2 regions of the Pseudarthrobacter sp. NPDC092419 genome follow, and region 2 is predicted to be linked to the other one. Evidence: predicted binding sites of a transcription regulator. Region 2 holds the regulator's gene; the other holds the start of a gene.
What was found. The regulator HrcA, encoded in region 2, represses chaperone genes, less so after heat shock. The targets are predictions, from matches to a motif close to TTNGCACTCGNNNNNNNCGAGTGCNAA.

Region 1 (4,458 bases), on a different contig from region 2:
TCAAGCTGGCTGAAAAGGTCCGGAACATTGTAGTCCGCTGCACCTCGGGGCAGCGGCGTCGTGGACGCAGATGCGGGCGTAGCCGCCGGTGCGGGAGCGGTCGCAGAAGCAGGCGCGGTCGCCGACGCCGGCTGCGCCGCCTGCGGGTGGGCGCCCGGGAAGCCGGGGCCGGACCGGGCCGCGACGCCCTGCTGGTATGCGGTGGCGGCGGCACGGGCGCGCTCGTCGGCAGCTTCATTGAGGTCGTGCCCGGCGTGCCCCTTGACCCATTCGAAAGTGTATTTCCGGCCTGCCAGTTCCCGGTCGAGCTCCTTGAGCAGTTCGACGTTCAGCACGGGCTTGCCGTCAGCCTTCCGCCAGCCCTTGCGCTTCCAGCCCGGCATCCACTTGGTGATCGAGTTGATGACGTACTGGCTGTCACAGAGGATCCGCAGGTCTTCCCCGGGAACATGTGCCGTGGCCCGGAGCAGGTCCAGGACAGCCATCAGTTCGCCCTGGTTGTTGGTCCCGTGCGGCCAGCCACCGGCGCGCCAGCAGTCGTCATTCACATACCAGGCCCATCCGGCCGGGCCGGGATTTCCCAAGGCCGAACCGTCAGCCGCTGCAGTAATCGTCACTGCACTATCCTGCCAGACTCCGGTGACTGGCCATGGACACCCGCCCGCCTCTGATGCTCTATCAGTTCCCGTTGCCAACAGGCCCGCGAAGGGACCATAAGTGATAGAGCAAGGCGGCTTAAACGCCCGCGGCGGCCCCCACCGTTTGGTGAGGACCGCCGTCGTGCGTCGTGGGGAAACGGAGGCTAGAAGCCGCCCATGCCGCCCATGCCACCCATGTCGTCGCCGCCGGCAGGAGCAGCGTTCTTCTCCGGCTTGTCGGCAACTACTGCCTCGGTGGTGAGGAAGAGGCCAGCAATGGAGGCCGCGTTCTGCAGGGCAGAGCGGGTCACCTTGACGGGGTCGTTGACGCCGGCAGCCAGCAGGTCAACGTATTCGCCGGTAGCTGCGTTCAGGCCGTGGCCTGCGGGCAGGCCGCGGACCTTGTCCACCACAACGCCCGGCTCCAGGCCGGCGTTGAAGGCGATCTGCTTCAGCGGAGCGTCGATGGCAACGCGGACGATGTTGGCGCCCGTTGCTTCGTCGCCGGAGAGCTGCAGGTTGGCGAATGCCTTGGCGCCGGCCTGGATGAGGGCCACGCCGCCACCGGCGACGATGCCTTCTTCAACGGCTGCCTTGGCGTTGCGCACTGCGTCTTCGATGCGGTGCTTGCGCTCCTTGAGCTCAACCTCGGTGGCTGCACCGGCCTTGATGACTGCAACGCCGCCGGCCAGCTTGGCCAGGCGCTCCTGCAGCTTCTCGCGGTCGTAGTCGGAGTCGGAGTTCTCGATCTCGGCGCGGATCTGGGATACGCGGCCGGCGATCTGGTCTGCGTCGCCTGCACCTTCAACGATGGTGGTCTCGTCCTTGGTGACGACAACCTTGCGTGCCTGGCCCAGGAGTTCCAGGCCCGCGGTCTCCAGCTTGAGGCCAACCTCTTCGGAGATGACCTGGCCGCCGGTGAGGACGGCGATGTCGGCCAGCTGCGCCTTGCGGCGGTCGCCGAAGCCCGGAGCCTTGACGGCGACGGACTTGAAGGTGCCACGGATCTTGTTGACGATCAGCGTGGCCAGGGCCTCGCCCTCGATGTCCTCGGCGATGATCAGCAGCGGCTTGTTGGACTGCATGACCTTCTCCAGGACAGCAACCAGTTCCTTGACGTTGGAGATCTTGGAGTTGACGATCAGGATGTACGGGTCCTCGAGGACCGTTTCCTGGCGCTCAGCATCGGTGACGAAGTAAGCGGAGATGTAGCCCTTGTCGAAGCGCATGCCTTCGGTGAGCTCGAGTTCCAGGCCGAAGGTGTTGGACTCCTCGACCGTGATGACGCCTTCCTTGCCCACCTTGTCCAGGGCTTCGGCGATCAGGGCGCCGATTTCGTCGTCACCTGCGGAGATGGAGGCGGTGGCCGCGATCTCTTCCTTGGTTTCGATTTCCTTGGCGGAGTTCAGCAGTTCGGCGGTGACGGCGTCAACGGCCTTTTCGATGCCGCGCTTGAGGGACAGCGGGTCGGCGCCGGCGGCAACATTGCGCAGGCCTTCCTTGACCAGTGCCTGGGCCAGCACGGTGGCGGTGGTGGTACCGTCGCCGGCGACGTCGTCCGTCTTCTTGGCAACTTCCTTGACCAGCTCGGCGCCGATCTTCTCGTAAGGATCGTCCAGCTCGATCTCCTTGGCGATGGAAACGCCATCGTTGGTGATCGTGGGGGCGCCCCACTTCTTTTCGAGGACGACGTTGCGTCCACGCGGGCCGAGGGTGACCTTAACGGCGTCGGCGAGGGTGTTCAGGCCCCGCTCAAGGCCGCGGCGTGCCTCTTCATCAAATGCAATGATCTTGGCCATAACGGCAGTAGTCCTTTCGGGACAGTCGTTAAGAATGAACCTTCGCTGCAGTGCCCGCGACGGACGGTTCGTACCGGCGGCCTCTGTATGCCTCCGGAAACGGACCTCACTCCAGTTAGGTGTTTCTCGCTCCCCGCCCGGTGCCGCGCCGCCGGCCAGGCCGGCATTGCTTTAGCAGTCGGTACGTCAGAGTGCTAAGTCAATAATTAGCACTCCCCCGGTGAGAGTGCAAGCGAATGGCGCCGCGAAGCACGTCCCGTGGAGCGTTCTTCGCGGAGAGCGATCAGCTGCCTGCCTTGCCCGCCGTCTCAGTCCCGGTGGGCGCCGGGTTGTTGTCCGCGCCATAGGTGAAAACCATGAAGGAGGCGGAGGTGATGTCCCCGTTGGCGTCGAAGGCAACTGGGCCGGATTCGCCGTCGTAATTGATCTCTCCGCCGCCGGAAAGGCCGGCGAGGCATTCCTTGTACGCCGTGCACGCCGCTTCGGATCCGCCGGAGACAGCGATCAGGTTCGCGGCGATGGACCGGCCGGCGTCGTCCTGCGCACGGGCGGCGGCGAGCGCGGCAAGGGTCACGGCGTCGTAGGTTTCCACGGCGAAGGACATGTCCCGCAAGCCTTTGTCCACCTCAAGGATGCGGCCCTGGAAGCCTGCGGACGCCAGCCTTCCGGGGACCACCGCCCGTGCTCCGTCCAGCGCCGCGGCGGCCAGGCCCTGGCCGTACCGGGCGAAGGCACCGTCGCTGAGGATGATCCGGGAACCGTCCACCCCGGCGTTGTTCAGCTCTGCCAGGGCGCCCTGCGCCCCGTCGCGGGCCACGAGGATGACCGCACCGTCGGCGTCGCCGGCCTCGGCTGCGGCGGCTCCGGCGTCGCCCGCTTTGAAGGATGCGGTGGCTCCCACTTCCAGTCCCGCCTCCCCTGCCGCGCTTACGACGGCGGCGGACACGTCCCTGCCATAGGGCCCTTCCTGCTGCATCACCGAAATCCGGGCGGCGCCCGTTTCCTTGGCCAGTTTCACGAGGACCGGCGCTTGCGCCACGTCCGCCGCAGCGGTGCGGAAGTAGTAGCCGCCGCTCTTGGCGCTGCTCAGGCCGGCGGCCGTGTTGGCCGGCGAAACCAGGGGCGTCCGGGCACGCGAGAGGACGTCAATGGCCTCCGGGGCGTTGGCCGAATCCGTGGGGCCGATGACGACGTCCGCCTTGAGCGTGACGAAGGTGTTGGCCTGGGCCGCCGGGGTCTCGCCCGGCGTGGCGGGCAGCAGCTCCACGGGCCGGCCCTTGTGCCCGCCGCCGGCGTTGATTTCCCGGACGGCCAGTTCGGCGGCGGCGAGCTGGGGCGCGTTCAGGAAGGCGTTGTCACCGGTGTTGTCCAGAAGGAGGCCGATGCGCAGGATGCCGTCCCCGGATGCCTCCGAGGCCTCGGTCCGGGCGTTGCCGGGCACTCCCGCGCAGGCGGCTGTGGGCAGGGCGGTGCAGAGGGCTGCGGCAAATAGTGCGTTCCGCCTGAACCGGGGCGTCATTCGGCGGGCCGGACGCTTTCTGCCTGCGGGCCCTTCTCGCCTTCGCCGACTTCCAGTTCCACGCGCTGCCCTTCACCCAGCGCACGGTAGCCTTCGCCTTCGATGGCGGACCAGTGGACAAAGACGTCATCGCCCGAGCCGTCAACGGTGATGAAGCCGTAGCCCTTTTCAGCGTTGAACCACTTGACGGTTCCCAGTGCCATGATGACCATTCTTTCGGTTGAGTCCGGTGTGGGTTGCTTAGGCGTACCCGGGTCCCAGGACCACTACCAGCGGTGCCTGGAATTCGGAGCTGCTTACTACCGTGGGGATGCCCAGCAGGGCCGACAGGGCTTCTGCGTTGGCCTGCTGCGCCTCGCCGGCGTAGAAGATCATGGAAGCCTGCTGCGGCGCGCCGGACCAGTTTGCCACCTGGCCCAGCTGCCAGCCGTCCGCCTGCACGGTGCTCCCGACCCGCCCGGCGAGCCCCGCGGTTCCGGCGGCGTTGTAGACGGCAACCGGC
Region 2 (4,458 bases):
GACGGACCCGACCGGAACGCAGATACCAGGTCGTTTACCGTCCGGTAGTGTCCCAGCGGCCCAAGACATCGCTGGCGAGGACGACGGCGGCGGGCCCGGCCGTGGAGGAACGCAGGACGTGCGTGCCGAGCAAGGCCGTCACCGCCCCCTTATCGCACAGCCGTGTCACCTCGCGCGGACTGATGCCGCCTTCCGGACCAACGATCAGCAGCACTTCCCGCACGCCGTCGCCACGGATTCGCCATTCTTCAAGGACGTTTCGCAGCGGGCGGACCGCGTCCTCATGCAGGATCACGGCCAGGTCTGCGGCTTCCACGGCCGCGGCAAGCGCGGAGGTCTCGACCGCGGGACGCACCTCGGGGATCCAGGCGCGCCGCGCCTGCTTTGCGGCCGCCGCAACCACGGACTGCCATTTGGCGTGCGCCTTTGCGGCCCGGTCACCCTTCCAGCGCACGATGGAACGTTCCGACTGCCACGGAACCACCGCGTCGATGCCCAATTCAGTGGCCGTCTCGATGGCCAGTTCGTCCCGGTCGCCCTTAGCGAGGGCCTGTACCAGTATCAGCCTGACGTCCGGCCGTGCCTCGGCTGTGATGGTAAGGCACTCGACTTCCAGCCTAGACGGCCCGGACGAGGTGACCGTCCCGGTCAGGCGCCTGCCGACGCCGTCCACGATGTCCACGGGTTCACCCTGCGCCAGGCGTTTTACGGCGACTGCGTGCCGCGCCTCGGGGCCTTCCAGGACGAAGACCGCGCCGGGACCAACCCCGTCGAGGCTTCCGGCGGGGGCGAAAAAGACCGGGTTGCTCACCGCTACAGGTTACCCAGTCGGTCCCGGAGCTTGGCGAACATGCCGCCGCTGGCGGCCAGCTTGCCTTCGGTGATCTGTTCTCCACGCAGCTTGGCCAGCTGGCGCAGCAGGTCTTCCTGGGCAGCATCCAGCCGTGCCGGGGTTTCCACCTGCAGGTGGACCTTCAGGTCTCCGCGGCCGTAGCCGCGCAGGTGGGTTACGCCAAGTCCGCGGAGGGTGATGATTTCGCCCGACTGCGTGCCCGGCTTGACGTCGATTTCCTGGATCCCGTCGAAGGTCTCCAGGCTGACATCGGTGCCCAGCGCTGCCGCCGTCATGGGGATGTTCAAGGTGGCGTGCAGGTCATCGCCGTCGCGGACGTAGGTGGCATCGTTGTTGACGCGGATTTCCACGTAAAGATCGCCTGACGGACCGCCGGCGGGGCCCGCCTCTCCCTGTCCCGAGAGCTGGATCCGGGTGCCGGTGGCAACGCCGGCAGGCACCTTGATGGTCAGTGACCGGCGGCTGCGGATACGGCCCTGGCCGCTGCACTCGTTGCAGGGATCCTTAATGACAGTGCCGAAACCTTCGCAGCTCCCGCAGGGTGCGGCGGTCATGACCTGGCCCAGGATCGAGCGGACCGCCCGCTGGACCTGGCCGCTGCCGCCGCAGATGTCGCAGCGCTCCGGGTGGGAGCCCGGCTGGCAGCAGGAACCTTCGCAGGTGGGGCAGGTGACCGCGGTATCCACCTCAAGCTTCTTGTTGACACCGAAAACGGCGTCGCGCAGCTCGATGCGGACGCTGATCAGGGCGTCCTGTCCGCGCCGTACACGCGATGCCGGACCGGTGGTGCCGCCGGCTCCGAAGAACGTGTCAAAGATGTCCTGGAACGCAAACCCCTGGCCTGCATATCCGCCGCCGCCGAAACCGTTGTCGGTGCCGTTCTCGTTCCCCGTGGTGTCGTAGACACGGCGCTTCTGCGGGTCCGAGAGGACCTCGTAGGCGTGGGTCACTGCCTTGAAGCGGTCCGAGGCATCCTGGCCGGGGTTGACGTCGGGGTGGAGCGTGCGGGCCAGCTTGCGGTAGGCCTTTTTGATCTCTTCCCCCGTAGCCTCCGGCGAGACTCCAAGGACGTCATAGTGGCTGCTCAAAGTTGGTTTCTCTTCCTTGTTGTAACGTCAGGGTCCCAGGATCCGGGACAGGTACCGTGCCACGGCGCGCACAGCGGCCATGGTGGTGGGATAGTCCATCCGGGTGGGCCCGAGTACTCCGATTTTCGCTGCGCTGTCCGGACCGTAGCCCGTGGCCACCACGGAAGCTTCCGCCAGGCCGTCGTAGGGGTTTTCCCGGCCGATACTCACGGCCACGCCGCGGTGGTCCTGCGCCATTTCGCTCAGGAGGCGCAGCATGACCACCTGCTCCTCCAAGGCTTCCAGGACAGGGCCGATACTCAGCGGAAAGTCCACGTTGGAACGGGCCAGATTTGCTGTGCCGGCCATGACCATACGGTCTTCCCGGCTGTTGTGTGCCAGCGCTTCGAGGCCGTGCGCCAGGGCCTGTGCCGCCTGCCGCTGCCCGGGGCTCACCGCAGTGACTACTGCGGAGAGGGACTGGGCCAGCTGGCTGAGCGGAGTTCCGCCCAGCGATCCCAGGAAACGGGTCCGCAGCGCGGCCAGGGCGTCGTCCCCCAGGTCCTGCCCGACGTCGATCACCCGCTGGTCCACCTTGCCGCTGTTGGCGATCAGCACTACCAGCACCTTGCGCGGGGCCAGCAGTACGAATTCGATGTGGCGGACCAGCGCCCGGCTGAGGTGCGGATACTGCACCACGGCCACCTGGTTGGTGAGCTGCGACAGCAGGCGCACGGTCCGGTCCAGGACGTCGTCGAGGTCGTCCGCGCCCTCCAGCAGCGACTGGATGGCGCGGCGCTCCGCCTGGGACAGAGGCTTCACTGCCGAGATTTGGTCCACGAACAGCCGGTAGCCCTTGTCCGTGGGTATCCGGCCCGCACTGGTGTGCGGCGCGGTAATGAGCCCCTCATCCTCCAAAGCGGCCATGTCGTTGCGGATGGTTGCGCTGGAAACGCCAAGATGGTGCCGCTCCACGAGGGCCTTCGAACCCACCGGTTCGCGCGAATGGACATAGTCCTCGACGATGGCCCGCAGCACTTCCAGCTTGCGCGGTTCGCTCACACTCCACCTCCATCCAGGGTCCGGGACGGCCTCGCCTCCCCGTTCAGTCCGCCTTGGCGGTTAGCACTCGACATGCCTTAGTGCTAACAGTCTATTATGCCTCGGCCCGTTGTTAGCATTGGAACCGCTCCGGGCAGAACCGGGTACTGACTAGCACTAGGCGGAACGAATCCATGGATTACCAGAACTGGGGCCCCCGTGACATAGCGGCTCCCGCCAGGACCGCGCCGCCAGAGGTCCCGGTTGAGCGTGGCATGGTCCTGGAGGACGTCCAGTCGGGCTGGGTGGGAGCAGTGACCCGGGTCGAGAAGTCCGGCGGTATGCATGTGGTCGCACTGGAGGACCGGCGCGGAAAGTCCCGCTCCTTCAAATTGGGATTCGGGTTCCTCCTCGATGGCCGGCCCATCCGGCTGATGCCGCCTGCTCCCCGCGCAGCCGCGGGACGGCCGGGCGCAGGACAGCCAGGCGGACCCGGCCGCACCGCGTCCGGGTCTGTACGTGTGACCGGGCAACGCGCCCAGGTAGCCAAGGCGAGCCGCATCTGGGTGGAAGGCAAGCACGACGCCGAACTGGTGGAGAAAGTCTGGGGGGACGACCTCCGGGTGGAGGGAATCGTCGTCGAACCCCTCCATGGCATTGACGACCTCGCCGCGGCGGTCTCGGAGTTCCGCCCCGGCCCCGAACGGCGACTCGGTGTCCTGGTGGACCACCTCGTTCCGGATTCGAAGGAATCCCGCATCGCCGAGGCAGTGATGCGCTCCCCCGGCGCGGCCGGGAACGTCCTGATCGTCGGTCACCCGTACGTGGACGTCTGGCAGGCAATCCGGCCGTCCGTCCTGGGCATCGACCGGTGGCCTGTAGTGCCCCGCGGGCAGGACTGGAAAACCGGGATTCTCGCGGCGTTCGGCTGGCCTCATGAGACGAAGGAGGACATCGGCCTGGGCTGGCAGAAACTGTTGGGCGCAGTCCGGACCTACGCAGACCTCGAGGCGTCGCTGCTGGGACGCGTGGAAGAAGTGATTGATTTCCTGACCGTCCCCTAGCAAGAAGGGGGGAGGAGTCATGGCCGGCAGACAGTATTCTTGGTAGTGCAGGTTCGCAGAATCATGGCGGACCGGCAGCACTGGGCACCAAGCGCAGTTGGCACAACGCACTTTAGAAGGAATCAGACCGTGGCAGAAAACGCACGTGATCACAGGAACCGCCAGGACGGCCCGGGCCGCTCCGAATACCATGGCGTTCCAGCGAATGCGCTGCCGCTGACGGCCAGCGAGGACCGGCAGTGGGCCACGCTGGCGCACTTCGGCGGCATCCTGGGTTGCGTGCCGTCGCTCCTGATCTACCTGATCTTCCGGGACCGCGGCCCGTTCACGGCGCAGGAATCCAAAGAGGCGCTGAACTTCAGCCTGCCGCCCACCATCGCGGCCGTGATTGCCAACATCCTGGTGTTCGTCCCAGTAGTAGGCAACATCTTCG

Region 1: the regulator HrcA is predicted to act here: its motif matches at 2,609-2,635, upstream of groL (chaperonin GroEL).

The regions. Positions count from the first base shown of each region.
Region 1 covers NZ_JBIVQF010000001.1:713,468-717,925, forward strand. The annotation lists gene ACIQC0_RS03200 (RNase H family protein) at 1-617, opposite strand, end outside; gene groL (chaperonin GroEL) at 803-2,437, opposite strand; gene ACIQC0_RS03210 (ABC transporter substrate-binding protein) at 2,721-3,956, opposite strand; gene ACIQC0_RS03215 (cold-shock protein) at 3,953-4,168, opposite strand; gene ACIQC0_RS03220 (LytR C-terminal domain-containing protein) at 4,197-4,458, opposite strand, start outside.
Region 2 covers NZ_JBIVQF010000004.1:63,132-67,589, forward strand. The annotation lists gene ACIQC0_RS07970 (GerMN domain-containing protein) at 1-48, shown strand, start outside; gene ACIQC0_RS07975 (16S rRNA (uracil(1498)-N(3))-methyltransferase) at 35-811, opposite strand; gene dnaJ (molecular chaperone DnaJ) at 814-1,941, opposite strand; gene hrcA (heat-inducible transcriptional repressor HrcA) at 1,969-2,982, opposite strand; gene ACIQC0_RS07990 (DUF3097 domain-containing protein) at 3,156-4,025, shown strand; gene ACIQC0_RS07995 (DUF4870 domain-containing protein) at 4,155-4,458, shown strand, end outside.